Regions from separate parts of the Halomonas sp. GT genome, predicted to be linked through region 2. Evidence: predicted binding sites of a transcription regulator. Region 2 holds the regulator's gene; each other region holds the start of a gene.
What was found. Region 2 encodes FNR, which switches genes on or off when oxygen is low (the NO sensors DNR and NnrR bind a similar motif). Its sites were predicted from a motif close to TTGATNTANATCAA; they were not measured.
Positions count from the first base shown of each region.

Region 1: the regulator FNR is predicted to act here: its motif matches at 3,388-3,401, upstream of ccoM (cytochrome c oxidase subunit CcoM).
Region 3: the regulator FNR is predicted to act here: its motif matches at 4,752-4,765, upstream of B6A39_RS13275 (DUF427 domain-containing protein).
Region 4: the regulator FNR is predicted to act here: its motif matches at 2,967-2,980, upstream of trhP (prephenate-dependent tRNA uridine(34) hydroxylase TrhP).

Region 1 covers NZ_CP020562.1:2,281,291-2,288,816, reverse strand. The annotation lists gene B6A39_RS10710 (SEC-C domain-containing protein) at 1-1,260, shown strand, start outside; gene B6A39_RS10705 (AmpG family muropeptide MFS transporter) at 1,263-2,633, opposite strand; gene B6A39_RS10700 (FKBP-type peptidyl-prolyl cis-trans isomerase) at 2,752-3,270, shown strand; gene ccoM (cytochrome c oxidase subunit CcoM) at 3,512-3,637, shown strand; gene B6A39_RS10695 (hypothetical protein) at 3,920-4,333, shown strand; gene B6A39_RS10690 (GGDEF domain-containing protein) at 4,432-5,487, shown strand; gene B6A39_RS10680 (PqqD family protein) at 5,970-7,193, shown strand; gene B6A39_RS10675 (transglycosylase SLT domain-containing protein) at 7,190-7,526, opposite strand, start outside.
Region 2 covers NZ_CP020562.1:3,214,696-3,222,221, reverse strand. The annotation lists gene B6A39_RS14850 (putative nucleotidyltransferase substrate binding domain-containing protein) at 1-609, shown strand, start outside; gene B6A39_RS14845 (DNA polymerase III subunit epsilon) at 615-1,265, shown strand; gene ttcA (tRNA 2-thiocytidine(32) synthetase TtcA) at 1,332-2,297, shown strand; gene fnr (fumarate/nitrate reduction transcriptional regulator Fnr) at 2,284-3,036, opposite strand; gene hemN (oxygen-independent coproporphyrinogen III oxidase) at 3,095-4,522, opposite strand; gene B6A39_RS14825 (sulfite exporter TauE/SafE family protein) at 4,651-5,346, opposite strand; gene ccoS (cbb3-type cytochrome oxidase assembly protein CcoS) at 5,343-5,564, opposite strand; gene B6A39_RS14815 (heavy metal translocating P-type ATPase) at 5,561-7,526, opposite strand, start outside.
Region 3 covers NZ_CP020562.1:2,876,518-2,884,043, forward strand. The annotation lists gene recD (exodeoxyribonuclease V subunit alpha) at 1-1,419, shown strand, start outside; gene B6A39_RS13265 (AAA family ATPase) at 1,476-3,305, opposite strand; gene B6A39_RS13270 (hypothetical protein) at 3,418-4,116, opposite strand; gene B6A39_RS13275 (DUF427 domain-containing protein) at 4,278-4,652, opposite strand; gene B6A39_RS13280 (hypothetical protein) at 5,038-5,589, opposite strand; gene B6A39_RS13285 (zinc ribbon domain-containing protein YjdM) at 5,618-5,953, opposite strand; gene B6A39_RS13290 (ABC-F family ATP-binding cassette domain-containing protein) at 6,115-7,526, opposite strand, start outside.
Region 4 covers NZ_CP020562.1:215,379-222,904, forward strand. The annotation lists gene rplQ (50S ribosomal protein L17) at 1-311, shown strand, start outside; gene B6A39_RS01045 (serine hydrolase) at 513-1,931, shown strand; gene B6A39_RS01050 (DMT family transporter) at 2,035-2,910, shown strand; gene trhP (prephenate-dependent tRNA uridine(34) hydroxylase TrhP) at 3,082-4,452, shown strand; gene B6A39_RS01060 (DODA-type extradiol aromatic ring-opening family dioxygenase) at 4,445-5,182, opposite strand; gene B6A39_RS01065 (DoxX family protein) at 5,254-5,661, opposite strand; gene B6A39_RS01070 (LysR family transcriptional regulator) at 5,753-6,673, opposite strand; gene thiE (thiamine phosphate synthase) at 6,670-7,284, opposite strand; gene thiM (hydroxyethylthiazole kinase) at 7,274-7,526, opposite strand, start outside.

The DNA of each region.
Region 1 (7,526 bases), 930 kb from region 2:
AAACGTGCTGACCTGCTTGATGACGTTATGGAACGCGGTCCACTGTTTTTGCGCGGTGTGGCGCTTGAGCGGTTGTGCCTCATGCACCTGGATAACGATGACTTAGACAGCGCCCGCGCTGCGTTCGTGAAAGCCCAGCAGGCACTACCGGACTCACCGACGCTAGCCTACATTGAAGCCATGTTGCTGCTGCATGAAGGTCATGAGGAAGAGGCCAAAGAGCGAGCTAACTTCTGGTACCGTCGCTTGGTTCGCCAGGGCGACTTGGATGAAGAGCAGCTCGAATTTCTGGCTGCTCTAGCTGAAAATCCTGGTGCCACCTTGGCCGACCAGCTGTTGAGCGCCGAAGAAGATATGGCGACGCCGCTAGTATCGCTACAGGCGCTGTTGTCGGCACTTCCAATCGCACCGAAGCTTACCATTGAGCAAGATGCCGATTCCGGTAGGTTGCACTACACAACCACTGCTCGTGAAGAAACCCTGTTTGCGGCTTGGCACGAACAGTTTCAAGTCATGGTCGATGAAGAGGTCGCCTTGGGCTTTCGCGATGACCCCTGGGGCAACGCGATAGAGTGGATGTCTGAGCTATGTGCCCACCCAGAATGGTTAGATGCGCCCCAGGTAGTGCAAGATTTAACGTTAGCGCTGACCAGCCGCTTTGGTAGCCTGCCGTGGATGGCACCGAGCCTGCTGGAACCCCTGGCACTGCGCCTTTCCCGCTGGTTAGAACAAGCCCGTGCAGCCGGTGACGGCAGCCTGTGTTGGGATGATGCCGATAACGCCATGCTGCTGCGTACTGGCCTTGCACTGGTGGTGGGCATGGAGCGCGGAGCGCGCCAGCACTCACGCGAGTTGGCTGAAGAGCTGCTAGCTATAGATCAGGAAGATAGCCTTGGGTTGAGAGAGCTAGTGCTTGACCAATTGCTGCGGGATGACCGCAATGAAGAAGCGTTAGCGCTCACTGATGAGCCACAAAAGGACGATGGTTCTTTAGAGCTGGGGTTATTGATGGGCCGTACGCTGGCGCTATATCGTTTGGAAAACCACGATGCCGCCGAAGCAGCGTTGGCGGATGTGATCGCCCATAATCGCTATGCGCTTGAGCTTTTGTGTGCAGAGAATCCACGGCCTTCTATGCCCCATGCGGATGGTCAGGTAGATCCCGGTTCCCGTGCGGAAGCATGGCAGTATCGTACGTTGATGCGTGACCAGTGGCGCACCACGCCAGGCGCGCTGGCGTGGTTGGCGGATCATCGCTAGTTTTATTTTGCTTCTGCGATCACTGGGGTAGGCACCAATTGCTTATCTCGGCTGATCCAGATGGCTAGCAGAATGGCGGGTAAGCCGAGCAGGGTAGCCACTACGAAGAAGGTGGCGTATCCCTGAGCCGTGACGACCAGCCCGCCAAAACCGCTCAGAAACTTTCCTGGTAGCGTCATTAACGACGAAAACAGTGCGTATTGGGTGGCGGTATAAGCCCGCGAGGTTAAGCTGGAAAGAAACGCAATAAAGACAGCGCTGGCTAAGCCGTTGGCAAGGTTGTCGCCAATAATGGTGACGACCAGCATAGGAAGCTGATTACCTATCAATGCTAACGCGGCAAACAGCAGGTTGGTCACCATGACAAAGCCTGCGCCAATGATTAGCAGTGGCCCAATGCCGTAGCGAGCGACCAGCAAACCACCAAGAATGCCCCCTGTAATGCTCATGGCAATACCAAAAATATTGGTGACGTTGGCGATGGTGGCCAGTGAAAAGCCTAAATCGATATATAGCGGATTTGCCATAGAGGCCATGGCAAGGTCGCTAATTCGGAACACCGCGATAAACACTAAAATGCCCAACGCCTTCACCCCATAGCGGCGGAAGAAGTCGGTGAAAGGGCACACAATGGCACCAATCACCCAAGCACCTAGACGTCGCAAAACTTTCGGTTGGCCACGGCTGGCACGAATGAAGGCGCGTACTTTGGGTTCGTGAATGAGCTGAACTGTCAGCGATGCGCGCTTAGGTTCAGGTCGAATGAGTACGGTGAGCACGCCAATGCCCACAAGCGCAGCCATGCAGAGATACGCTGCGTTCCAGGAAATCGCGGATGCCACATAAAGCGCCCCTGCTCCTGCGGCTAACAGCCCCCCGCGGTAACCGATAATATAAGTAGAGGCCATTGCGGCTTGTACATCGTCATCCGCGGATTCGATGCGGTACGCGTCAATGGCGATATCCTGTGTGGCCGAGCCAAAGGCTACCAGCAGCGCAAAGGTTGCTACCCAGCCTAGGTTGCCTACCGGACTGACTCCCGCTAAGCCAATTAGCCCAGCTGCAATCATCCCCTGGGCAAGCAGCATCCAGCCACGTCGTTGGCCAAACGTGCGGGTCAGGATCGGAAGTGCAAGCCGGTCAACGATAGGCGCCCAAAAAAACTTGATTGAGTAGAGCATGCCAATCCAGGCAAAGAAGCCAATCGCGGCAACTTCTACACCGTCACTGCGTAGCCATGCAGAAAGGGTTGAGAACACCAGTAAAAAAGGCAGGCCTGCAGAAAAACCTAGAAACAGCATGGTGATGACAGGCGCACGACAGTAAATACCTAGCGCATCCAGCCAGCTGCGCTGGGGAATAGGGGTGGGCATGTTGGTTAACACTCCAGGAAAGAAAACGTCTGCATCGAGGCCCGCTAAAAACCGGTCAGTGGTAGACTAGGCCTGATATCCATGACAAAGCCGATAGCTTACCGGAGAGGAGTTTTCAATGTCGATTACAGCCCATCAGGTAGTCACTTTACACTACGTGTTAAGCGATGTGCTTAGCGATGGCAGTACCCGCGTGCTAGATGACTCCAACGCGCGTGATAAGCCCTTAGAGTATCTCCATGGACACGATAATATTTTGCCCGGTTTAGAGAGTGCCTTGGAAGATAAAGCCGCTGGAGATGAGCTGCGTGTCACGCTTGCGCCTGCTGATGCCTACGGCCTCCGTAATGAAGACTTGGTGCAGGAGGTGAGCCGTGCGTCGTTTGGCAGCGCGACGCTTGAACCAGGTAGCCGTTTCCAAACAGAAGGTGAAGCAGGCCCGCAAATTGTCACGGTGATGAGTATTGATGGTGACATGGTAACGGTCGATACAAACCATCCGCTGGCAGGTCACACGCTTCGCTACCAAGTAAACGTGCTGGATGTACGAGATGCAACCCGTGCAGAGCTAGCTAAAGGCCATCCTCTACCGCCGGGAACTGAACACAGTAAAGTAGAAGATCGAAAAGTGCTTTAGCTGCAAGTTTTAGGGCTTTAAGTTTCACAGGCTTTAAGTTTCACAGGCTTTAAATCTTCGGCGTGCTCAAAATTGACAGCGTATTTTGAAGCTGCAGCGTACTTTGAGCGCTAAAAACTGACCCATATCAAGTTCCTGACAGGCCGCAAATAACCCCGCTGAAAAGCTTGACCCAGGTCAGCTTCCTGCCGCTATCAACGCACTAGGATGGTGTCATACATCACGGCAGGAGGGGATCACCATGTACTGGGATGATACTGTTATTTTCGGTCTAGTTACTGTCGCGTTAATGATTGCTTTTATGATTGGTTGGGTAGGTTTTATTGTACGCGACCATCTCCGTAAGGATGAACGTAAAAAGCATTAACGCTGTTTGTGATGACAGTCGTCAGGGGAGGGGGCTTGCTTTTAACAGCGAGCTTCCTGTTGCCGGCCCAATTGGGCCGGCTTTTTTTGTTGATTAAAAACTGTTTCCGAGTATTCGCATTAACCGTCTGGTAAAGTATCTGGCAGCACAATAAGGCACTGTATCGCCAGGAAGCCATTTGCCATGAATGCTGTTACTTCAATCGTTGCCATACGCTGTTGCGCTCTTCATTATTTCAAGGTCAGTGTTGTCTGCGTCCTACTATTACTTAGTTGGCTATCAATGCCGGCCTATTCTCAGTCATTAAGCGTAATTAATGGCGAAAAAACCACAACGCTTTCTCTTAACGAGTTGCGCCAACAGTCTACGATTACCTTGTCAATATTTGATCCTTTTCAAGGGCGAGAAGTTGATATGCACGGACTTGAGTTCCGTCGCTTTCTCATTAATCAGTTTGGCGAAGTTCCCCCTGCATTGCGCTTTACGGCATGGGATGATTACGAAGTGACATTAAGTGGCTGGAATGATCCTAAGTGGTTAATGGTAACGGAAGAGAATGGAGAGCCGCTTACGTTGCGTTCGCGAGGGCCGTTGCGGCTGGTTGAGCAGGCTTATGATGATCAGCGTGATATCGAGAATTTACGTGAATTCAATGATTGGATATGGATGATTCGAAGTATTGAGGCGCGTTGGTGATTATTGAACCGCCATCTTGCCCACCTGCCGTGCCTACACCACCACCTAGTCCTTTAGGTAGGAAGCGGCGCTATGTAACGTGGCTATCATTGAGCCTTATGAGCTTTATGGCATTGATGGTGGTTATTGTTTATGAGGCGCGATGGGTATATCCAGAAATACAAGCTTACTTCAGCCAAACCGGCAATTTGACTGGGCAGCAATTGGCTACCAGATCGCGGGGATATTTACAGCTCGCCCAGCAACATTTGTTAAGCGAACAGGCTTTTGACGATCAACAACGACAAACGGTTAGGCTTAATCTCGATCTTGCCTATGGACTAATTGACGTTGAGATATATCGTCAAAAGTACAGTTGTACTCAATCAAGTTTACAAACCCTAACTTTACTAACAGAGCGCCTTAAAGAAAATGCCGTGACACCCTTTGATGCCGCGGCCGAACTGTTGGGACCAATTGATTGTTTAACAAACATTGAGATGAACCAGCTCGACCTGCGTGGTATGGCAATTAATAAGTTTTCTAAGAGCACCCGGCGGCATAATCAGGTTCTCACCTATTCGAGTATGGTGATTTTTGCGCTAGGCCTGCTGTTTTGGCTAATGCATGAGCGCCAGCTGCGGCGAACAGAGCGCGCTACTAAGCAAACAATGGCCTGGATGCAGCAAGCGATGCGCGATCCGCTGACGGGGATAGGTAACCGTAGTGCGCTTCATCAGGATGTCGCCGCCAAAGAGGGGGCAGCGCTTGCTTTGATCTTGGTCGATATCGACTTCTTCAAACAGTACAACGATTCCTTGGGGCATCCTGAGGGGGATCAACTGTTAAGGCGCTTAGCCAGCCTCTTAAAACATGTACTTGGAAAAGATGCAAAACTGTACCGGTTAGGGGGCGATGAGTTTGCGGCCGTATTGCCTTGTGATGAAGATGCAATCTTGATTGGCTACTGTGAACAATTGACGTCTGCTTTAGAGCAGGCTGATTTCAAACACCCCACGCATCCGGACAATGAAAGGGTCACCTTGAGTATTGGGGCGGCGCGCTTTACCGCAGGGAAAACCACCTTTCCAAGCGCTTACAAATATGCTGATAAAGCGCTTTACCAAGTAAAGAGCGCAGGCCGTAATGATTGGCAGATTACTGTGGCTGCATAATGTTTTCACAAAACGCTGAGGTATAGTTAAAAAAAGTAAACAATGGGAAAGTAACGCTCAATCGGTGGTTTGACGAGTGCTTCGACGCTAGGATTGTTTTTAAAACAGCGTTTCATAACCTTTTCTAGCGACTAATCCGGAGTGCTGATATGAGCAATGAAGCCGATTCCCTGCTGAATAAGCGGCGTTCACGCCGACAAGTTTTAGCAAGCTTAGGGCTTGGTGCCGCTGCACTTTACGTAGCCCCTACGCTGTTATCCATGGGGCAAGCTGAAGCGCGTGATCATCACTCCCGTTCACGTTACTCGCGGCCCAGTTATTCAAGACCCAGTTATTCAAGACCCAGCTATTCAAGACCTCGTTATTCTAAATCACGGCATTCTCGCCCTTACTACTCTCGCCCACAGCGTTCTCGCTGGGAACGAGATGGTGTGATTGAGATTCACATAAGTCGTTTATTACCTCGCTGGTAGGGGGGTGTCGTGTCTGCCACATCGATTGCTGTTGATTATGCGCTGGAAAATATTGGCCCTTGCATACGTTTGATTGATGCAGAGCACCTGCTGCCAGTGATCCATCAGGCCATGCCTGGCTGGCGGCTAACGCCCTGTGAGGCTCAGCAGCAAGCACCTTCTATTTGTGTTTGGCGTCATCCTAAAGGTTACTGGCAGGAAGCACCGGCACTACCGGGTGGTATGTTATTAGATACACCAGCGGGAACCGCATGCAGCGTGATTGCTGATTTAGCGGGTGCTTATCTGCGCCACCATCCAGAGCATATTGGACTTCACTGCGGGGCGGTAGAGGTTAATCAACAGCTAGTAATATTTCCGGATAGTCATCGAGCGGGCAAAAGCACGCTCACGGCGGCGTTTGCTGCAGCTGGTTATCGGGTGTTCGGCGATGATGTGCTGGCACTCAATCGCGGTGGTGAAGGAATAGCGCTGGGCGTTGCACCTAGGTTGCGTTTGCCGTTGCCCGAGACTCTAGCGTCTGAGTTTCATCAGTTTGTTGCTAACCACTTAGGGCCTCATGATGATCGCTATGGCTACTTAGCGTTAAACGAGCAGCAGCTGGCATCGCATGGGGTGCGCTGTCCGCTAGGCGCCATACTCCTTATTGAGCGCGATGAATCGATTAGTGAGCCACAGCTTGTACGTCTGCAGCCGGGAGATGGGTTATGGCAGTTGTTGCAGCAGAATTTCGCTGAGCATGAGTCGGATCAAACGTTGATTGAACGCTTTTTGCCACTCTTAAAAGGTTTGCCGTGCTTTTTAATGCGTTACCGAGATGCTTACGAAGCGGCAACGTGGCTGGCAACTGAGATAGATAACGATGGGTTTCTTGACGGTGCTGTAGCGACGAATGTGTGTCGTCGCCAAACTGAGCCTGAGGCGTTCAAACAGAGCTATGTGTTGGCACCAAACGACACGCGCAGCTGGCAAATCAGCCCAGTGGCTCATGAGTTTCCATTGGGTGAAGAGCTGTTCGTCATTGCGAAAGAGGGCGGCGAAATCCATCGTTTGAATATGACGAGTAGAGCCGTGTGGGCATTACTGCAGCATGAGGCTCTATGCCAAGATGACATTGTTGATACTTTGGTGGCTTTTTTTGTTGGTGCTAGCAGGCAAAATATCAAGCGGGATATCTGCCATTTATTGGGCCAACTAGTCAGCTTAGGGTTAGTGCAGCCTGTCGCCGATTAACGCCAATCATCTCGCCATACTTTTAGTACCCGTTCTGGGTACCATGTTTGTCCTAGGCTGCCGTTATAACGAGCCAATGCGCGAGTGAAGTCACCGCGTTCGACGGCGAGGTAGTGAGCTAAAATGGTGCAGCCATAACGCAGATTACGATTAGGATCGCTAAGGTTGTCTATTGGCAGGCCAAGCTCTTCGACCCAGAAAGGCATAATTTGCATGAGTCCGATGGCACCAGCAGACGAGACTGCATCGGCTTTAAAGGCACTTTCTACTTGAATTAGTGATAGCACGAGGTCAGGGGGTAACCCGGCTAAATGAGCTTCTTGATACAGACGT
Region 2 (7,526 bases):
GTTGGCACTGTGTCGCAATGGAAAAACAACATTACTAAATGGGTGAGTGCAAGAGATGGCGATAGCCTAATGAAGCTGGCAATTTTGCTGGATGCCCACGGGGTGGCCGGTAACCCGCAATTGCTAGACAGCGTGCGGGCAGCGCTGTTTGAACGCTGCTCACGCGATGAGCTACTACTGTCCTACTTTGCACGCGCTGCGCTGCGCTTCTCAACACCGCTAACGCTATTTGGCTCCTTAAAAAAGCCCCAGCATGGAATTGATATTAAAAAAGGCGGGATTTTCCCTATTGTTCATGGGGTGCGCACAATGGCGCTCGAGCGACGAATTAACGCCACTTCCACCTTAGACCGCTTGGACGCTTTAGCAGAAGATGGTCGTCTTGATCGCCGTTTTGCTGACGACCTGGGGGAGGCGCTGGCGCTATTTACCGAACTACGTTTAAAGCAGCAGTTGCAGACAGCAGAAGCGTCGACTCAGCAGCGCAGCAACCGTGTGGTGGTGCAAGAACTCTCGTCCCTTGAGCGTGATCTGTTGCGTGAGGCGCTGCATATCGTAAAAGATTTTAAGCAGCGGCTCTCCCATCGTTATCATTTGGAGTATTCGTGAGCGGAATGCGCTTGTTAGACCGGCATATGTCATTACTCAGTGGCTCGCTGCGTACATTAATGCAGCGCGAAAGCGACCGCCGACGCTGGGCAGATTCCCCCTACGCATGGCTGTTTCAGCCCTACATGGGGGAAGAAATGGTGGCACTTGCCTGCCAGGTTAGCCCGGGCCAAGCGCCTGTGGTCAGCGTCGCTGCTGTTGTCTTAAGCCCAGGGAGAGTGCAGACCAGCCAAGCCTGGGTGGCTACCCTGGCAGAAGAGCAAAACAACAACGGCCCTGCATTGCGGCGACATCATCAGCTTTATGCGACGGATACGGTGCTGGCGCCTAACGCTGAGCATCTTGGGGCGCTAGCTGAATTTATCGGTAATCGGCCGCTAATTGGTTGGCAGTTAGGCCGCTCGGTGGAACATCTTAATCTTTTGTTTAAAGCCGGGCTGGGATTTGGTTTGCCCAATGCCCAGGTTGATGTTGGAAAGCTGCACTATCGTCAGCTGCGTCGCTTACATCCACAGTGTGAGACGAGCGGCCGCCTAACGGAAGCGCTCGCTCGTTGGCAAATACCCGCTCTTCAATGGATGGGGGTGTTGGGGGATGCTACCGCAAGCGCGCTTTTATATCTGCGTTTGCAGCGCGAGATCGCCCAGCAGGCGTAGTCGTTACTACCCTCATACGATGAATCCACGGGTTTATCTTGGGTGGAGGTGGTGAGTCTTGTTAGAATGTTCGCTGCTTCTTCTACCATCGGCAGTGCCTACACCATGCTACAACCTGACTATTTTGATCCCGCTGCACTTGAGACTGTTTCTGTTAGCAGCTCTGCTGTTAATAGCTCACAGACACCATCCGAGCATCATGCCGCTAAACAAAAGCGTGAATTTAATAAGCTACAAAAGCGCTTACGGCGAGAGGTTGGCAACGCCATCATTGATTATCAAATGATTGGTGAAGGTGACAAAGTGATGGTGTGTCTGTCTGGTGGCAAAGATAGCTATACGATGCTGGAGATACTGCTTAACCTGCAGCGCAACGCGCCAGTTAACTTCTCTCTGGTCGCCGTCAATATGGATCAAAAACAGCCAGGTTTTCCAGAGCATGTGCTGCCCCAATACTTAGATAAAGTGGGTGTTGAATACCACATTTTAGAGCGTGACACCTACTCCGTGGTGAAAGAGAAAACCCCTGAAGGAAAAACGACTTGCGCACTCTGCTCACGATTAAGACGTGGCTCTCTCTATGGGTTTGCTGAGGAAATTGGGGCAACAAAAATTGCCCTAGGGCATCATCGTGAAGATATTTTAGAAACGTTATTTCTTAACATGTTCTTTGGTGGCACTTTGAAAGCAATGCCTCCCAAGCTTTTATCTGACGATGGCAAAAACATTGTCATTCGCCCCCTTGCCTACTGCAAAGAGGCTGATATTGCAGAGTTTTCTCGGCTAATGGAATTCCCCATTATTCCCTGCAACTTATGTGGCTCTCAGCCCAATCTTCAGCGTCAAGTCGTCAAAGATATGCTGGCTGAGTGGGATAAAAAACATCCAGGACGGCTAGAGAGCATGTTTAAAGCAGTGACCAATGTAGCGCCTTCCCAGCTGGCAGACCGCCGTTTGTTTGACTTTGCTGGCCTTGAAGCCAAACAAGCGGCGTTGATGGAAGGGCGTATTCAGGCGCTTACCGTGGACTAGCCGACTGTTCTTCCTCTTCAGCTAGCGTGATGAGGCGTTGCATATCTAAAATATTAACCTCGCGCCCTGAAACAGCCACTACCTCTTGCTGTTGAAAGCGGCTAAGAATACGGCTGACCGTTTCTACCGCCAAGCCTAAGTAGTTGCCAATATCGGCGCGAGACATGGAGAGCCTGAAGCTATAAGGCGAGTATCCACGTCGACGAAAACGGTCTGAAAGGGTAACTAAAAAGCTTGCTAGTCGCTGATCGGCCGTCTTGCGCGATAGCAAGCGCATCATGCGTCGGTCATCCCGCAATTCTTTGCTCATACTCCGATAAAGCTGACCACGTAGTTCGGGTAGTTCTTCGGAAAGTAGGTCCAAGCGATCAAACGGGATTTCACACACCGTTGTGGTTTCCAGTGCAATGACGCTACCGGGGTAGTGCTCTTCATCAATTCCGTCTAACCCCACCAGTTCGCTGGGAAGATAGAAATTTGTCAGTTGATCATTGCCATTACCTTCGCTGGTTACCTGTTTCAGGCTGCCTGAGCGGACGGCATACACGCTGGTGAAGTGATCACCCTGGCGAAACAGGGGCTCGCCTTTTTTAAGCGGAGCGCGGCGACGAATGATGGCATCAAACTGACTCATGTCCTCAAGCTCTAAGGCAAGCGGTAGACACAGCGAGCTTAGGCTACAGGTCTGGCAGCGCGCCTCTTGCAGCAGTGAGCGTCGTTGGCTGGCGGGGTGTGGCATATTATTCTCCCTTTCTCGTTAGCCATCATAGGCCCAGGTGCAAGACGTCTCAAGAAGCTTATACAATCTTAGAGTAGCGCTGAGTCGGCTGGTCAGCTAGGCGAGCATCAAAAGCCATCGCCAAATGGCGAATCAGCAGCCGCCCAGAGGGGGTGGCGCTAATAACTTGCTGATGGCGAGTGATCAAGCCGTCTTGCTCAGCTATCTTCAATTGCTCAATTGCGGTGGAAAAATAGTCATTGGCATCGATGTGCCAACGCTTTCCAACGTCCGCTAGATCAATATGCATGTCGCACATTAGCCGTTCAATCACGTCTCTTCGTATTAGGTCATCCTTATTTAACCTTAATCCTTTAACGGTTGCCAGCTTACCTTGATCTAAGGCTGCTTCATATTGGTTAAGCTGGGTCGGGTTTTGTGCGTAAACGTCGTCAACCCGTGATATGGCGGATACGCCTAAGCCAACTAAATCGCACTGTGCATGGCTAGAGTAGCCCTGAAAATTGCGTTGTAAGGTGCCGTTGCGCTGAGCAATCGCTAGGCTATCGTCAGGTCGTGCAAAGTGATCCATGCCAATATGCACATAGCCTGCGTTAGTCAGCATTTCTATGGTGGTATGCAAAATAGCCAGCTTTTCATCAGCGCTGGGAAGGTCCGTTTCGTTAATGCGTCGCTGTGGCGCAAAACGGGTGGGCATGTGCGCATAATTAAATACGGACAGCCGTGCAGGGTTGAGTTCGATGACTTGACTTAGTGTCTCGGCAAAGCTTTTTTCTGTTTGAAATGGCAGTCCATAAATCAAATCAAGATTGAGTGAGCGAAAACCAAGACGGTGTGCTTCTTCCATCAACGTTTCGGTGAGTACCCGGGGTTGTACTCGGTTGATGGCTTTTTGTACCTGCGGATTTAAATCCTGTACGCCAAGGCTTAGTCGATTAAAGCCGAGAGACTGTAGGTGGCGCAGCGTAAATACGTCTGCTTCACGAGGGTCTATTTCAATAGCGTAATCACGATCGGCTGAGCCAGATAAACCAAAACGGGCATCTAGGCGATCAATCAGATCTCCCATCTGTGCCAAGGTTAGAAATGTGGGCGTACCACCGCCCCAGTGTAACTGTTGCACCGGCCGTGAAGTGTCTAAATGGCGGGCAGTGAGCACCATCTCTCGATCTAGCTGAGAAAGATAAGGTTCTGCAAGGGCGGTATTCTTCGTTGCGATTTTATTGCAAGCACAGTAGAAGCAAATTTTTCGACAAAAGGGCACATGCACATACAGTGATAGCGGACGGTGGCTCTCGTTACTGCGCGCTAGCGCCTGAGTAAAGTCATCGGCACTAAACTGCTCATGAAACGCTAGAGCTGTCGGGTAGGACGTATAGCGTGGGCCACTTTTGTCATAGCGACGCAGCAGCGCTTCATCCCAGGCATTAGCCCCAGACACATCAGTGTTGGTAGGTGAGAAGGCAGCAGTGGCATGAACGGGCATGGCGAGCGCTCCGAAGTGAGAAGTAAACAAAAGGAGTGACTGAGCGCAGTTGCTCAGTATTCTCTTGGAATGCTACGTCGGAGACACTTGGAAAGCGTTGAGCTATATCAAGCTATAGAAGAGTATGCCTAATGCGTTGTTAGGGGTATCAGCGTCCATAGCTGCCAAAGGGCGAAGCTTATTATCGACAGTGCGGCGACGCTTCGAGTGGCGGGGTGGCGGATTAAATGGCTCAGCTGTTGTGCTGCAAATCCCGTTGCCAGCAGAGCAGGGAGTGTACCCAGGCCAAAAGCCCCCATTAAAAGAGCGCCATCGAGTGGGTCTGCAATCGCTAAGCTCCAGGCTAGCATGGAGTAAACCAGACCGCAGGGCAGCCAGCCCCACAGTGACCCCAGGGCGAAGGCTTGAGGAAGTTGGACGACGGGCATCAGGCGTCTTCCCACTGGCTCTATATAACGCCAAAGGTATCTTCCAACGGCTTCTACTCTCAGAAGCCCTTTCCACCAGTTAGCGATATAGAGTGCCATCAAGATGAGCATCAATGCGGCGAAAGCCTGCAGCGCAATGCGTGCAGATGGCGAAAGCGATATGAGTGTGCCAAGTGCAGCAACAATAGCACCCGCCACCATATAGCTGAGAATACGTCCCGCGTTATAGCTAATCAACAGTCCACCCATGCGGGCTGGGTGTCGCATGCTAGGCGGAACGGCAAAGGTTAGCGCGCTCATAATGCCGCCACACATGCCGATACAATGGGCGCCGCCCATTAAGCCAAATACAAATGCGGCTAGTAGGGGCGGTAAATCGAGTCCCGTCGGATTCATACAGGAGGCTCTTGGTCATCTTGAGAAGAGGACCCGCTTTTTTTACGCGCTGCACGCTGCTCGGGAGACAGGTCATTCTCATCGTCGTCGAATAGGATGCGGTGGGCTGGCCCTTCTAAATCGTCAAACTGGTCGTGCTTCACGGCCCAGAAAAACGCCCACACCGCGAGACCCAGAAGAATGAGTGAAAGTGGAATCAGTAAGTATAAAATCGTCATGCCGTCACCGGTGTTGATAGGGCAATCTGAGGGGCTAGCGGCGTACGCCAGCGAGTGAGACGAAGCGCGTTACCTACCACGATCAGGGAGCTTAACGACATGCCAATCGCAGCGAGCCAGGGGGGAATTAAGCCCATTGCTGCTAAAGGCAGTGCCGAAAAGTTGTAGCAAACCGACCACATCATATTTTGGCGCATAATTCGACGTGTGGCGCAGGAAATATCAATCGCCTCAAAAATACGCATTAGGCGTGGGCTGAGCAATATCGCGTCGGCGCGGGTTCGGGCAAGGTCTGTGGCGCCATTCATGGCAATGGCGACGTCAGCGCCAGCCAATACCGGCACATCATTGATACCGTCACCGATCATCACAACACGCTCACCGCTGGCTTGTAACTCACGTAATCGTGCCAGCTTGCCCTCAGGCGATTTGCCAGCGTGCCACGTCGTAATATTGAGCTGTTCTGCCAAGCTTTCTACCGCTTCTTGCGTGTCACCAGAAAGTAGTTCTACTTCCAATCCACGGGCTTGAAGTGCGGCAATGGTTTGAGCCGCATCTTCACGAATGCCATCGTGTAGCTTGAACCAGGCACGTGGTGCGCTGTTTTCACTGAGTAAAAGCCATTGGCCGGTGCCTGGTGGAGGCAGTGTGGTTGTCGTCGCAAAATCGGGTTTGCCTAATCGCCATGTTGCGCCGTTTAAAGTGCCTTCTAGCCCGCTTCCAGTCACACTTTTGACGTTGCGTGCCTGCAGTGTGGCATCTCGGAATGGGCGAAAAGCCCTGGCAATGGGGTGTTCAGAGTGTGCCTCTAGCGCCGCTGCGATGGCTTGAGCATGCTCTTCACTGAGCGGTGTATCGCTGTGGGCGAGATGCTGTTGGTCAATAGGATACGTTTGGGTCAGCTGCATTTCGCCGCGGGTCAGCGTACCGGTTTTATCAAAAATTACGCGGGTGACGTTGGAGAGTGATTCGATCGCGTCAGCACGTGTAATTAATACGCCTCGCTGGCGCAATTGTCCATGGCCTGCTGTCAGTGCTGTGGGGGTAGCCAGTGCCAGTGCGCAAGGGCAGGTGACTACTAATACCGAGAGTAGTACCCATAGCACGCGAGACGGATCAATAAACCACCATACTACGGTGACACACGCGGTAACGATCAGCAGTCGTAACACAAACAGGTGCGCCATACGCGCCGCCATCTGGGCAAGTCGTGGGCGACTTGCAAAAGCGCGATCGGTTAAATCGACAATGCCGGCCACTCTGGCGCTATTGCCAGCATGGGTTACCTTTATGATAAGCGGGTTTTCCATGTTTTGGCTGCCACCCACCACACTTTCGCTTACCCGCCGAGTCACTGGCAAGTACTCACCGGTCAGCATCGACTCATCAAGACTGGATTCGCCGTCTTCGATAATGCCATCAGCGGGAACGCCATGACCGGGCTTGATTAGCACGCGGTCACCTTCTGTAAGTTCACTGGCAGGAAGAATGCGTTCACTGCCATCAGCTTCAAGGCGAATAGCGGACACTGGCAAAACTCCGCTCAGCGCATTGCCGCTGTGGCCGCTGCGCCGTCTAGCCCTACCTTCTACATAACGGCCAAATAGCAAGAAAAAGGTAAACATGGCGACCGAGTCGAAATAAACATCACCAACGTTAAACAGCACTGCATAACTGCTTGCTAAATAGGCACCGCCAATAGCTAGCGAGACCGGTACATCCATGCCAAGAACGCCGGTTTTCAGATCACGCAATGCGTTACGGAAAAAAGGCTGCGCTGAGAAAAATACCACGGGCGTAGCTAGTGCAAACGATAGCCAGTGAAACAGGGCGTAAAAGTCTTCGCTAAGCTCACCTGGCCCCGATACATATATGGGAATGGAGAACATCATGACCTGCATCATCCCGACAGCCGCGACAATCAGGCGGCGCACATTCATGCGTTCTTCATGTTGCAAGCGT
Region 3 (7,526 bases), 340 kb from region 2:
AAAGCCGCTGCCCGCCTGAATGAATCCATCGCTGGGCAAGTCAGCAGTTTGCCAATTGCTCAGCTAGAAACGCTGCTAAGTGAACACTCACCTTCCGCGGCCCCCAGCGCAATAGCAATTCCCACTGAAGTGACAACGCTCCATAGACTTCTAGGCGCCCGCCCCGATACCCGCCACTTCCGCCATAGCGCTACCAACCCGCTAGCGCTGGATGTACTGGTCATCGACGAAGCGTCCATGGTGGATATCGAAATGATGGCCGCCGTGCTGAGCGCCCTGCCCGCCAATGCACAGTGCGTGCTGCTGGGGGATAAAGACCAGCTAGCCTCGGTAGAGGCTGGCTCGGTACTCGGCGATTTATGCCGCCGTGCCGAAGCCGCCCACTACACCCCAGCAACCGCCCAATGGCTGGAAAGCGCCACCGGCCAGCCGCTGCCAGAAGAGTACCTGGATGCTGACGGGCAGCCGCTCGACCAAGCCATTACCATGCTGCGGGTAAGCCACCGCTTTAACGAACACAGCGGCATCGGCCAGTTGGCCCAGGCGATTAACCAGCCCAGCCATGCCCAAACTGATTGGGAAAAACAGCAGGCCGTTAGCGCCGTGCTGCGCCACGGCTACCCAGACTTACACCACCTAACGCTTGCTGAGGACACCGCGCTGGATAAGCTGGTGATTCACGGCAGCGCGGATAAGTTTCTCAATGGAGGTGAAGGCCGCACCAACCACAAAAATGAACCCATCGCCCCGCCCACTGGCTATCGCCATTACCTAAAGGTGCTGAACGCACAGCGCCCGCGTGGGGAATCGTTTGAGGACAACCCTGCGGCCTATAACGCCTGGGCCTTTGATGTGCTAAGTGCCTACAGCCACTTTCAACTGCTATGCGCGCTGCGCAAAGGTCCCTGGGGGGTAGAAGGCTTAAACCTGCATATCGCCAAAACCCTACGCAGCGAAAAGCTGCTGTTTGGCAGTGATTACACGCTGGAAAAAGGTTGGTATGAAGGCCGCCCGGTACTGGTCACCCAAAACGACTACGGCCTAAAACTAATGAACGGCGATATCGGCATAACCCTGGCGATGCCGGATCCCCGCAATCCGCAACAAAAGCTGTTAAGAGTCGCCTTTCCTTCATCAAGTGCCACGAGCGATGCCGATAACCCCATCCGCTGGGTGCTGCCCTCCCGCTTGCATGCGGTAGAAACCGTATTCGCGATGACAGTACACAAATCCCAAGGCTCGGAATTCCTGCACACCGCCCTGCTGCTACCGCCGACGATCAATCCGATTCTCACCCGCGAGCTGGTCTACACCGGCATCACCCGCGCCCGCGATTGGCTCACGCTGGTGGAAGCCAAACGCGGGGTGTTGAATGAGGCGGTGACTAGGGAGGTTATGAGGGTTAGTGGGATAGGATGAATTTAACGTCCACGTAAAGCACACGAGATATACGAGCGTCGTATTTAACGCGCTTGTTAAGGAGTTTCTCGAAGATGATCCAAGTATGGGCTGCACAAAGTAATGAACGTAGATTTCCAACCACCAGGCAAATCAACAAATGCATTCCCCCAATTATTCTGTATATGCAGATGAGCTTTATACGGTTTTTCACTACTTGAAACCTCATAGCCCAACAAATCTTCAATACACTCCTCAATCATAACCCTTCGGTCATTTCCAGTTTGAGCCAATATTGGGGCATTCATCGCTTCTGCACGCTCTGTTCCTGCGTCTCGGTCGTGCATAAAAATGTAGTTCACATCTAGTGCATTCAAATATTTTGCAATTGATATAAGTACTGCCTTTCCTCTAGCCCTTAGAAACTCACAGTTTCCTATAACTTTTGCCTTGTCCTCATGAGACAGCCTTTTAATCGTCTCTCGCACGACGACTTCTTCTGTATCACCTTCGACAAACACACACTTTTTCGAGAAGAACATTCTTGATATATAGTCATCAACCTTTAAGAGCATTTTTAGGTTTTGTTTTTCATCTCCGACGAGCGTAACGAAGGCCTTTTCGAGATTAAAAGAATTTGCTGTCGAAAAACCACCTTCAGTAAAACTAAATTTCGTGAGACTCATACTCTTTTCTGATCCAAGATCAACCATATAAGGCGAATGAGTAGTTGCTATTATCTGACAGTTCGGGCCAGCCAAGTCATACAATGAGTCCCGCATTTGGCTTGCAGCCGAAGGGTGCAAATATATTTCAGGTTCCTCAAAACAGAATATGGTTGCCCGAGGGTTATCAGTATTTCTATTTATAAAATCTTGCACAAATCTTAGCAGCTGGAATGCTGTTGCCCTGATCATTCCATGCCCCTGATAGTCAACGGAGGTTTTTACATTACTCTCCATTTCCACTTTAAACTGGGGCTTTATAGATTTATCTGGCACATCGAGTGTCGCGCTAACATGTACAGACGAATCAGGAAAAAGGGTATCTACCATTCCATTCAGATCGCGAATTAGCTGCCCAAAATCCGTTTCTTCATCATTTGGATTAAGCTCGGAAGCTAGGGCATTAAGAAAAGTCTGTGCTTGAGCGTAGTTTTTAGAGTTGCTTCTAACCGTATCAAATAGCCCCCCCAACAGGTTAAACAATGCTCCACCAGGACTTGTTAGCTCTGAAATACACGACTCTGCTGGTATTACGACGATAATAGGAAGCTTAGACAACACGTTGCCGGGGATGCCACCTGGATTCTCTACCCAAGTAGGTTCTTCGTCTACTTGAACATCCCAACATTCTGGCAAATCTAATAGCTTTGGCTTTGTTGCTGCAGTAGTTAGATTTTTCTCAAAATTAGCTTCGCCAAAATGCTCTTTTAGAAATGCTTCCGAGTAATGCTCTCCTACAAGATCCGATACTTTTCTGCAGTCAGCATACATGGCACTTCTTGTTCTCGGGTATTCCTTCATAAATATCTTCGGCCTACTTTGATTAAGAGACCAAACTTTTTTATAAACAATAGAATTCCCCGTCTCTCCTTCCAGTTCATTTCTAGAGAATAGAACTCTACCTTTAAACCCCAACCAACTATTGGCTTCATTCGGCAAATTGTGATATTCCGCTATAATCTCAACGTCTTCTTCGTAAGTATAACTCTCTTCCTCTTCATTATACTCTTTTGAATAGTCCTCTCTATCCAAATTTGAATTTTTGTGAAAATGTTCCAGTGCGGAAAATACGCTGGATTTTCCAGCATTGTTTGGCCCGATAAGAAAGGTAGTATCTCTAAACTTGATGTGGCAATTCTTGAGTTTTCTAAAATTTCTTATTTGGAGCTCATGCAATCTCATTTAAAAATCCTTATTTTTATTTGGCAAACCAGCCCTTAACTCCCAAACAACTAGCGTACGTTTTTACGCATCCGACATCATATACGCATAGTTAATTCGGTAATTATATCTTTTATAGATCAAACTCTCTCAGTCTAGACTCTCTCAAATCTTTTGGTAAAAACTGCAGCCACTTTGACAATCCATAAACCTGTTCCCTAGTCAAACTACAGTGCATCTTTATTCCATTTTCTCCATTGAGCAAATCACTGACATATGAAACTCCACCAGCATTATCTTTAGCACCCAATGCTGCTATTGTTCTTTCTAAAATATATTGGTATGCATAACAGGTGGAAAGATTTTTTAGGGACAATCTCTTATTAGCTTTTGATGCTTTGTTTTCAATATTCAATATATGCGATACAGAACCCTCTGACAAATCATTATGCTCATTGTATTCACTATAATAATTCTTAAGCACATCGTACGACAAAGACTGGCCTTTAATCTTATAATCAGAAAGCTTTTCTTCCCTTAGAAGAATATAAGCCACTGCTTGAGACTTAGATAAATCATTTTTATTGCCACTTGATTCTGTGGTACTACCACCTTTTAAGTGCCCCTCGCGGCGAGCAATTAATGACTTAGTGAGGTCTGGTACTTGGCTTAAATCGTTGGCTCCGTGCATTTCGGCGCATTGTTTTCCACCAAAGTGTATATTTCCGTTCTTGTCTTTTAGGAAATACGCTTTCCCAGAAGAAAGTTTCTTACCTTTTGCACAATATGACTCGGTGTTTTCATCTATAAAATCCTTTTTCAATATATACATTTACAGACCATCTCCATTTCGGTATAACAGATATTAAACAGCGCGTTATATGATTGGATGAACGCACCAATAAGCTTGTCGAATAAATGCGGCCCATCCTTTCTAAAACAACCAACTGATTCACAATATAATTAATAAAAATTAAGCTAAATTTTCAGAATTCATGAATGCGCGGCATTTGCCATTTCAACAACACTGGGTAAAGAGTTAATTTTCCTTTCTCCATTCACTACCGCCACGCCTTCACCACTAAACACCACCCTACCCGCAATCGGCTGCTCATAACTCCAAGCAATATCCCAATGCTCACCCAGCGAGAAATACACTGTGTGCCCTTTAAACGGGCAATACGTGCTGGTTTCTGACACGGTGAGTAAGTCCATCCGCACGTCTTCACGTGGAAAGTAGTGGCGTGGCGGATAGCCGCGTTCGCGGAGTTCAAGCGTATTGATGGAGTCAGCGATTAGCGTGCCATCAACATGCGCCTGCACGCGTTGGCTAATAGGGTGAAGCTCAATGCGTGGGGGATTTGGCATTAGGTTGTTCCCTGCGGCGTTGTGCGCTCTAGTAAAATTAGCCTAACAGTTAATTTAGATTAAGCCCACCGAAGGGTAGTAGCACTTTAGGCTACGGATATGACCTGGATCAGGCTTGTGGGATGATTGGCTTACTACCTGCTCTGTATGTTGGTGCCTACTTCATCGTCGAAGTGTCGAACTAAAGCTAAAGCCCCCTTATACAACCGGGATCAATTTGGGTGGATAAGCATGTTTCGCGGGTGCCTCATTCGCTCGTTCCTCGCGAGATTCGTTACCGCACGCTACACGTTGCTTCCATTTTTGATAACGGCTCAGTTTACGTTGGGGCTCTATCATCGCGGCCTGAAATCGCTTCCTTCAATGCTACGTGTTGAGCGGGCCATTAACCGTTGAGGTTAATATCGATTCCTTTACGTTTCATGGCGGTGAGGAAGTCATACAGCGATTCGTTATCAAAGGCGTTCATGGCGAAATCGAGTTTGAAATAGTCGCCGTTGCTTAGCACAACCGTCAGCCGCGAGGCGGCTTTGCTTTTAGCGCCACCCTGCCCTGATGTTGGCTTTTGCATGGTATGGGTATGCGTGCCGATGTGTATTTTTTTAACGTCATTCACCGGCAGTTCATGTTCAATGGTTCGCCGCCCCGAAATGCCTTTCACAATGAGCTGATTGCCTCTCAGGGAAAACTGGTATGACGACAGCGCTGTCAGCAGCCACTTCACATAGATGTAAAACAAGCCACCCAGGAACAGCACTCCACTTGGTAGCCCGACTGTTTGCGCGACTGCTTGCTCCATGCCAAACAACTGCATTAGTAGCCATATAGCGAGCCCGACAAATAATGCGCCGTAGAGAATGAGCGCGACCAGCACCATGGGCAACCAGGAGTAAAATGACTTCACGATCTGTTCTTGCGTGTTGAGTCTGACGTCCATGATGGCCCTCTAGGCGAGTGAAGGTGATTCAGGCTTTTTTCACAAACTGGGCGGTGACCATCATGTCGCCAGCGCCATCGACCTTGCAGTCGAGCTGGTGGTCTTTGCCTTCCTTAAGCCGCTTGATAACGGCCTTAGTGCCAATCTTAAGCACGATTGAGCTGCCTTTGACCTTGAGGTCTTTGATTAGCGTTACCTTATCGCCTTCAACAAGCAGGGTGCCATTGGCATCTTTCACCGTGACGGTGTCTTCCGCTTCAACCTCGGAAGGGTTCCATTCGTGAGCGCATTCCGGGCAGATGAACAGGCTTTGATCCTGGTAGACGAATTCAGATTGGCAATTGGGGCAAGGTGGGCATGACATGGAAGGTGACTTCTGTGGTTGGGTTGGCTGCTTATGATACTGAGCCTCTGCAGCCTTGGCGAATGCATCCAGGCAGGTGCAGCCTGTTGATGGCTCAGTGCTTGAATCGTCGCGGGCTAAAGCCACCTCCTACGGGGCGTGTGGTAGGAGGTGCAGTACGATCAAACCGGCTCCAGGTGCCAGCCTTGTTCGGTTGCTAGCAGGCGATCTGTTAGCGCTAGGTTTTCCAGAAAGGCATCGTCGTGGGATACCACCACTAACGCGCCTTGGTAACTGCGCAGCATGGTTTCCAGTGCTTGTGCTGAAGGCAAATCAAGATGGTTATTCGGCTCGTCCAGTAGCAGTAGTTGCGGTGGGGAATCGGCATAGAGGATGCAGGCTAGCGCACCTTTCAGGCGCTCACCACCGCTTAGCAATCCGCTGGGTGTGGTGATTTTTTGCGCGCCTAGGCCTAGCTGGGCTAACCGCATGCGTAGGTCTCCTTCACTCGCGGTTCGGTTGGCCCGTTGCAGCTGTTCGAGTAGCGTCTTTGCTGGGTCTAGATTCCCCAGTTGCTGGTCGAGATAGGCGCTTTCGGGCGTTATGTTGTAGGTTCCTGATAAGGGCTCAATCTGGCCCGCCAGCACGCGGAGCAGCGTAGATTTACCACAGCCATTCGGCCCTATGATGCCTAGTCGCTGCTGCCCTTTCAGCATTAGATTAATGTGCCGAGTGGCTCCCATGACGAACGGTAGCTCAACCCTTTCTAATTCTGCTAAACAGCGCTTGGCGGCCTGGGTAACGGGTATTTCATGCAGGTTGATTTGTAGCTCGTTTTCAACCTGCTTTGCGGCGTCACGCACACGTTGATTTAGCTGCGCCTGACTAACTGCCTGCTTTTGGCGCAGCGCGCCCGCCGAGGTTTCGCTGCGCTCTTTCTGACGATCTAACAGAATCTTAGCCTGGTTGGCTTCCTTGCCCAGCCGATTGCCGCGCGCCTGTCGTTTCTCCTGACGTTCACGCTGCTTGCGCATCGCTCGCTCTTCGCGTTGGCGTTCGAGCTTTCTCTGGCTGAGCTGATCAAGGGCAGCCTGATGTTCATGCGCTTTCGCTTGGGCATAGAACGTATAGTTGCCGCCGTAGCTGTTCAGCCCTAAGGGGGAGAGTTCCACGATACGTTCCATGGCTTCCAGCAGTTGCCGATCATGGCTAACCACTATCAGCCCACGTGGCCAGCGCCGAAGATGTTCGATGAGTGCCAGCCGATGGGGTCGGTCGAGATGGTTACTTGGCTCATCAAGAATCAGGCAATCCGCGCCAGAGAGCATGGCGCCTATTAAGGCAACGCGCATGGCTTCGCCGCCGCTCAATGTGTTCGCTGGAGTGCTGGCCTCAAGATAGCCCAGGCTATTGCGTTCGAGTTCATGGCGAAATCGCTGGGGCATGTCCCAGCGATCATCAACTGCTTCAAAATCCTCAGGCACTGTGCTGCCAGCCTCAATGCGGGCTAGCGCATCCAGCGTTGTTCGAACATCGGCAAGATCAGCGACACAAGTGCCCTTCGGCTGCGCCACCTGCTGGGCAAGATAATGAA
Region 4 (7,526 bases), 1.2 Mb from region 2:
TCTCGCTGGTCGAACATGAAGTCATTAAGACAACCCTGCCTAAGGCCAAGGAATTGCGTCGCGTTATCGAGCCGCTAATTACCCTAGCCAAGCAGGATAGCGTTGCAAATCGTCGTTTGGCGTTTGCCCGTACGCGCTCCAAAGAAGCCGTCGGTAAACTGTTTAACGAGCTAGGTCCGCGTTATGCCGAGCGTCCGGGTGGTTATATCCGTATTCTCAAGTGCGGTTACCGCACAGGCGACAACGCGCCTATGGCGTTCGTTGAGCTAGTTGACCGTCCGGTTGTTGAAGAAGCAGCTGCAGAAGAGTAAGTCTTTGCGTTGTTGCTCAACAAAAATGAAAGCCGACCCGTTAGGGTCGGTTTTTTTTGGTCTATTCATTGCGTTTTCAACTTATATACTGCTTTCTTAATTCACTTGCCGAGTTACCGTGCTAGTCTTAGATTTCTTAGTATGGCAAGTAGATTGATGGTTGGTAGTGTGACATCACAGCAAAACAAGAAAGGGGCATGTATGGCAACAAGGGGAATATGCGCAACGATAGTCACGCGTTGGTGGCTTCCGCTGTCTTTAATGGTAGTGCTGCTAGGCGCGATATCGAGTGCTCATGCAAATCCGCGTTATGCTGGCATGGTTGTGGATTTGGAAAACGGAGAGGTCTTGTACGCCGAGAATGCCGATGAGCGTCGCTACCCCGCATCGTTAACCAAAATGATGACGCTTTATCTTATGTTTGAAGCATTGGAAAGTGGTCAGCTTAGTCTTAATCAGCCGCTTCCTGTGTCTGCTCAAGCTGCCGCCATGCCTGCTGTAAAACTGTGGCTTTCTGCAGGAAGTACGATTCCTGTTGATTCTGCTATTCGTGCGTTGGCGGTGCGTTCTGCGAATGATGTTGCTGTCGTGGTTGCTGAGGCGTTAGGTGGTAGTGAGCAACGCTTTGCTCAGTTGATGACCGCAAAAGCTCGCGAGCTAGGCATGAATGCCACTACATTCCGCAATGCCTCTGGTCTACCTGATGACCAGCAAGTCACCACGGCACGGGATATGGTGACGCTCTCTGTACGCGTGATGCAGGATTTTCCACAGTATTACCACTACTTTGGGCTGCAGGAGTTCACCTATCGTGGAACCCGGCACACCAGCCATAATCGCTTAGTGAAAAACTACCCCGGTGCAGATGGCCTTAAAACTGGCTTTATTCGCGCGTCAGGTTTCAACGTGGCGACAACGGCTGTTCACGGGGATCGCCGCTTAGTAGGCATCGTAATGGGTGGTTTTAGTGGAGCTTCTCGTGACACTCATATGGCGAATTTGTTAGACCGTAGCTTTGCTCGTGCAGCGCTGCGTGACCAGCAAACGTGGCTGGCGAATACTAATTTTTCTAGCGAGTTTATGGCTTTTTCTGGCACGCCTAGCCAACGTCCCGTACCGACACCGCCAGCCTCTAATCGTCCTGTCATGGCGAGTAATGAATCGGCTGTGAATAATTTAACGGCTTCCAATCATTTGGCAGCGACAACACTTTCTCCTTCACCAGCGTCTGCCCCAGCTGTTGAAATTGAAGATCGTCTTGCGCGTTCCATGGAGGCACCGACAGAAACTTCTGTCACCCGTACACCAGATCCGGTGAATGCTTTTATTGAACGTGAGCGCGAGTTGGCGGCTACGCCACAGCGGTCTGTTACCGCTGGTGGCTGGGGTATCCAGGTAGGAGCCTTTAGCCAAGCGGCGCGAGCAGAGCAGTTGGCACGGCAGGCTGCCCAACGCCTCCCTCATGAAGTGGGTGGACGGGTTGCTATCGATACCTTAGGTGGTCAAACGCCGGTATTCCGTGCTCGTGTTGTCGCTTTGGATGAAGCGCGCGCCAGACGCGCCTGTAGAACGCTCCAAGCGCAGGGGATGGAGTGCATGGTGGTCAACGCAAGCTTGTAAAGCCACGTTAGATACGCAACCCCGCCAGTGACACATTGGCGGGGTTTTTTATTAGTTATTTAATCCCGGCTGATAAAGTGTCTGTAGGGTAAAGGAGAGCGTCGTGACAACGTCGTTAAAAGGTATCCTGTGCATGTGTTTAGGGGTTCTGTTCTTAGCGCTTGGTGACGCTGTATCGAAGTGGCTAGGCGAAGTACATTCGCCACTACAGATTATTTTCTTTCGTACACTCGTGTCATTACCGCTCATTGCCCTGTTAGCGCATTTTGCGGGAGGGTTGCGCAAGTTGTATACCAAACGTCCCCGTGTACACCTTTTAAGAGGATTAATTTATACCGCTACAATGGTGTGTTTTGTCTGGGGACTAACCCTATTGCCACTCGCAGAGGCTACGGCAATCGCTTTTGTGGCACCTTTGTTTGTAACGTTGCTTTCAGTGCCGTTACTTGGCGAGCGGATTGATCCACCCGTATTAATAGCGTCGTTAGTTGGCTTTGCAGGCGTGCTGATTGTGGTTCGCCCCGGTGGTGATGCTTTCCAGCTCGGTACGCTAACCCTCTTGGGAGCCGCTTTCTTTTATGCGCTAATGATGATTACTGCGCGGCGCTATGGCGCTCGGGAGCACCTGTGGGCAATGGTGTTCTATATGACGTTAGTGCCCTTTATCGTCACTACGTTGAGTTTGCCCTGGGTTTGGCAAACCCCAGAGCCTTGGCACTGGCTTGGTTTTTTGGCTGCCGGTGTTTTGGGTATTGGAGCGACTGCGTTTATTACGCTGGCATTTCGCTTTGCCCCTGCGGCGATTGCCGCTCCATTTGATTACACGGCGATGCTGTGGGCGGTGCTGCTCGGCTGGTGGTTCTGGGGAGAGCTGCCCGATTTGTGGGTATGGGTGGGCAGCGTGCTGATTATGGGTAGCGGATTAGCAATTGCTTACCATGACCGTCGCACGACGCTGAAACCCCGCCCAACGGCTTAAAACGCGGCTGTTACTAATCGTCGTATGCGTCAAAAGAGGCTTGTGGTCATTACTTTTTGATCTGGGTCAGCAAAGTAGATAGCTGAGCAAGACAGGCTGTTTGAGCTGGTTATAATCCGGCACTTTCATCACTGCGCCCGTGCGCCATCGTCCTGATAACGGTGACTGTCTATGCAAGCTCCCGAATTACTTTCGCCTGCCGGTACCTTTAAAAATATGCGTTACGCGTTTGCCTATGGGGCAGATGCCGTTTATGCAGGTCAGCCGCGCTACTCCCTCCGGGTGCGTAACAACGATTTTAAAATTGATAATCTGCATCGTGGCATTGAGTATGCACATGCCCGAGGCAAGAAATTCTATGTTGCTTCCAACATTGCTCCGCACAATAGCAAACTGACAACGTACCTACGGGATATGGAGCCTGTCATTGAGGCCGAACCCGATGCGTTGATCATGTCAGACCCAGGTCTGATTATGATGGTTCGCGATCGTTGGCCAGATCAAGAAATCCACCTATCGGTGCAGTCCAATGTCGTCAATTGGGCCGCCGCTCAATTCTGGCAGCGCCAAGGTATTCGCCGCATTATTTTGTCGAGGGAGCTATCCCTTGAAGAAATTGGCGAAATACGCGCAGAGTGCCCTGGCTTAGAAATAGAAACCTTCGTTCATGGTGCGCTATGCATTGCCTACTCAGGGCGCTGCCTGCTGTCAGGCTATTTTAATCACCGCGACCCCAATCAAGGCACTTGTACGAATGCATGTCGTTGGAAATATAACACCATAGCAGCCACCCAAGATGATACGGGTGACCTGTTGCCGGCTCAGCATGGAGGTGAAACGACGGTAGCTGACCAGGACGAGCTCTCAGCGTTGATTGAAGATGTCACTCGCCCTGGCAAGCTGATGCCTGTGTATGAAGATGAGCACGGCACCTACATTATGAATTCTAAGGATTTGCGTGCAGTACAGCATGTAGCGCGTCTGACAAAAATGGGGGTAGCATCGCTTAAGATCGAAGGACGAACAAAGTCTCATTACTACGTCGCACGAACCGCACAGGTTTACCGCCGCGCCATCGATGACGCCGTTGCTGGCCGCCCCTTTAATATGGGGTTAATGGATGAGCTGGAGAACTTAGCGAACAGAGGGTATACCGAAGGCTTCTATCGCCGCCATGTGCACGATGAATTTCAAAGTTATCAGCAGGGTAGCTCCATCGGTGTGCACCAACAGTTTGTCGGTGAAGTGCTGGGCTACGATCCTGTTCGTGGCTGGTTGGACATCGAGGTCAAAAACCGCTTTGAAGTGGGGGACAGCATGGAGCTCATGCTGCCAGGTGGAAATCACCGCTTCGTGCTTGAACATATGGAGAACGTTCGCGGTGAAGCCCAGCGTGCTGCACCTGGCTCAGGGCACCGAGTTCGCCTCCCCGTGCCAGGTATTAGCATTGGCCCTGAACAGAGTGAATTTGCGCTTTTAATGCGCGATCTGGGGTCGCCCCGAAAAAACCAATCCGTATCATTAGGCACTGCTATTAGCTAAACGCGTAGACATTCATCGCCAGTACGCCATGTTCCACGCTGTGGTGTAACTGAGTTCCATCTCCGCCTGCCCCCATGGCCACCAGTAAGGGCTGGAAGTGTTCTGGGGTCGGGTGGTTTTCCTGCGCTTTTGGAGCACGCTCCCAGTGGAGCAACGCTTGGCGATCATTGGCTTCAATATGTTCGCTAACCCACTGGGAAAACTCATTTACCCAGGCGGGAGCGGGGCTCCCTTGGGGAAGAATTTCATATAAATTATGGGTTAGGCTGCCCGAACCAATAATCAGAACCCCTTGTTTTCGTAAGGTAGATAGACGCTCGCCTAGCGTGACTAGCGCATCATTTTCCCAACGCACAGGTAGCGATAGTGAAACGACGGGGATATTGGCCTCTGGAAACATCAGCGAAAGTGGTACCCAGGCGCCGTGATCAAGGCCGCGCTCAACGCGCTCAGCACCCAATAATACTGCAATTTGTTCCGCCAATTCAGGGTTGCCAGGGACTGGATACTGGCATTCAAAAAGGGCTTGTGGAAACCCGCCAAAATCATGAATCGTTTCTGGTTGTGCGCTAGTACTGACCTTGAGCGTGAGGCTCTCCCAGTGGGCTGATACGACGACCACCGCGCGAGGGGAAAGGCGCTTCCCCAGTTCGCGTAGGAAAGCGTGGGCCGGCGTTTTATTCAGTGCCAGCATGGGTGAGCCATGAGAAATAAACAGGCTGGGTAGCATCTTAGTACCTCCGTTAGCCTATAGCGGTCTAATGATGCCCGCACAAGCCGAAGCCAATGCGGGCAGAGCGGTTAAGCGAGTTTGCGGCTGACAACAGCGCTACCGCCACCTAAGCCTGCCTGTACCACGAGAGCAATCGTCCAGAAAATTGGGAATTCCCAGCCTCCACCCGCGTTCGAGAACAGCCAACCGTTGCCCACGTGTACCGTGGCTGCACCTAGCAACACGGGCACTAGAGCAAGGCTTATCCAGCGAGTATAGATCCCCAGTAAAAGCGCAAGGCCACCCCCTATTTCGGCAGCAATAGTGAAGTACGCAAGAACACCCGGTAAGCCCAAAGATTCAAAATAGCCGACGGTGCCTGGCAGGGTGAAGACAAATACCTTAAGCAAGCCGTGAGCTAAGGCCATCACGCCCAAGCTGATGCGCAGCAAGGCGGTGGCATGGAGAGTAAGGGGTGAAGTGTTAACAGTGGTCATTGCCGTCTCTCTTAGTTGCGAGCATCACGTTGGATGCGATAGCGCTACTTTACGGATAAAAGACACTGAGATAATCCACTGTTACTGCACTTCACTGTTGCGATAAAGGCGACAATCCGAGCTCGATTTCCCATGCTGGTGGGTCACCCCATGCTGCCGTTAATAACTCAATAAAGCGCTCTACTTTGGCAGGTAAATAGCGTCGGGCTGGGTAAATCGCATGGATATCTAGCAAAGCAGGGGTTAAATTCTGCAAGATGGGTACTAGGCGCCCGTTCGTAATGCTATCAGTCACTAAAAAGCTGGGCTGTTGCGCTATCCCTAAGCCTGCTTCAGCAGCATGCGTCAGCATATCCCCATTATTACTCTCTAGGGGGCCAGAAACACTAAGTAGTTGATGACCAATCCTCCAATCGCCACTGTTTTGGCCGCTTCGGTAGCGAAGGCAGCGGTGAGATGCCAAGTCGTTACTAGTCAGCGGCGTGCCATGCTGAGCGAGGTAATCAGGTGACGCGCAAAACAGCATCCGGCACTTGGTGAGCCGCCGCGCCACTAAGCTAGAGTCGGGTAGGTTGCCAATGCGAATGGCGACATCGTAGCCCTCTTCCAGCAAATCAACGCGGCGGTCGTTTAGATCCAAACGCACCTCAAGCCCTGGGTGCGTCTGCATAAACTGTGCAACCAGCGGCGAAAGATAGCGTGTGCCGAAGCTCATCGGGCCATTGATGCGCAACTGCCCGCTTACCGTACTGGTGCCACTGCCGATTTCTGCCGCTGCCTCGTCTAAAGCGATCAAAATGCTTTGTGCACGAACGAGATAGCGTTCGCCCGCTTCAGTAAGATGTAGCCGCCGAGTGGTACGCTGAATAAGCCGAGCACCTAATGCCTCTTCAAGCGCCATTACTTGGCGAGATATCCGAGTGCGGGAAAGATCTAGCGCTTCGGCCGCGCGGGTGTAGCTACCCATCTCAGCGACCTTTACAAACGCAGCAATATGGTCGAGCTGGTTCATTGCGCGTGGAACGCCTGTGCAGCCAGGCGGGGGTCTGGCTGGCCACAAATAGCAGAAATAACCGCAACACCGTTTGCCCCAGCAGCTTTCACGTGAGCCATGTGTTCAGCTTTTAACCCGCCAATCGCGACACATGGGAGTTGGCAAGCATTGGCAAGCTGTGCCAGCCCATCAAAGCCAATTGGCTGGGCGTGGTCTTGTTTACTGCCCGTCGCAAACACAGGCCCTAAACCGACGTAATTGAGCAACTCGATGGGAGCCTTCTGAAGTTGGGCTAGAGTGTTAATTGAAAGCCCGATAATGGCGTGCTGGCCGAGTGTGGTTCGCGCTTCTTGAACAGCCGTGTCGCTTTGCCCGACATGTAAGCCATCGGCCTGACTGGCTACAGCCACGCTCAGGCGGTCATTAATGATCAGTGGAACGCCGCTACCTGCTAACAGCGCTTTGAGACGTTTGGCCTGGGCGATCATGTGCTCGTCACTAGCGTGTTTATCACGCAGTTGCACCATGGTAATGCCACCCTGTACAGCAGCTTCAACCGTTTTTTCCAGGCCCATGCCAGCGCATAGACCCGTATCGGTGACTAAATAGAGCGAAAGATCAAACGGCATGCACCGCCTCCCATTGAGCAAGAGTCGAAAGGTCGTCAGGGGATAACTGATACAGCGCGTCCAATAGCGCCACTTGGAAACTGCCAGGGCCTTGAGCCTGCTCGCCTGCGCGGCTTCCAGCGATGCTGAAACACGCCAAAGCGGCCAGGCTGGCCGCCAGCGGCTGCTCGCGGTTTGCGGCCACAAAGCTTGCCACCAGCGCACTCAATCCGCAGCCCAAGGTAGTCACACGTGGCATGAGT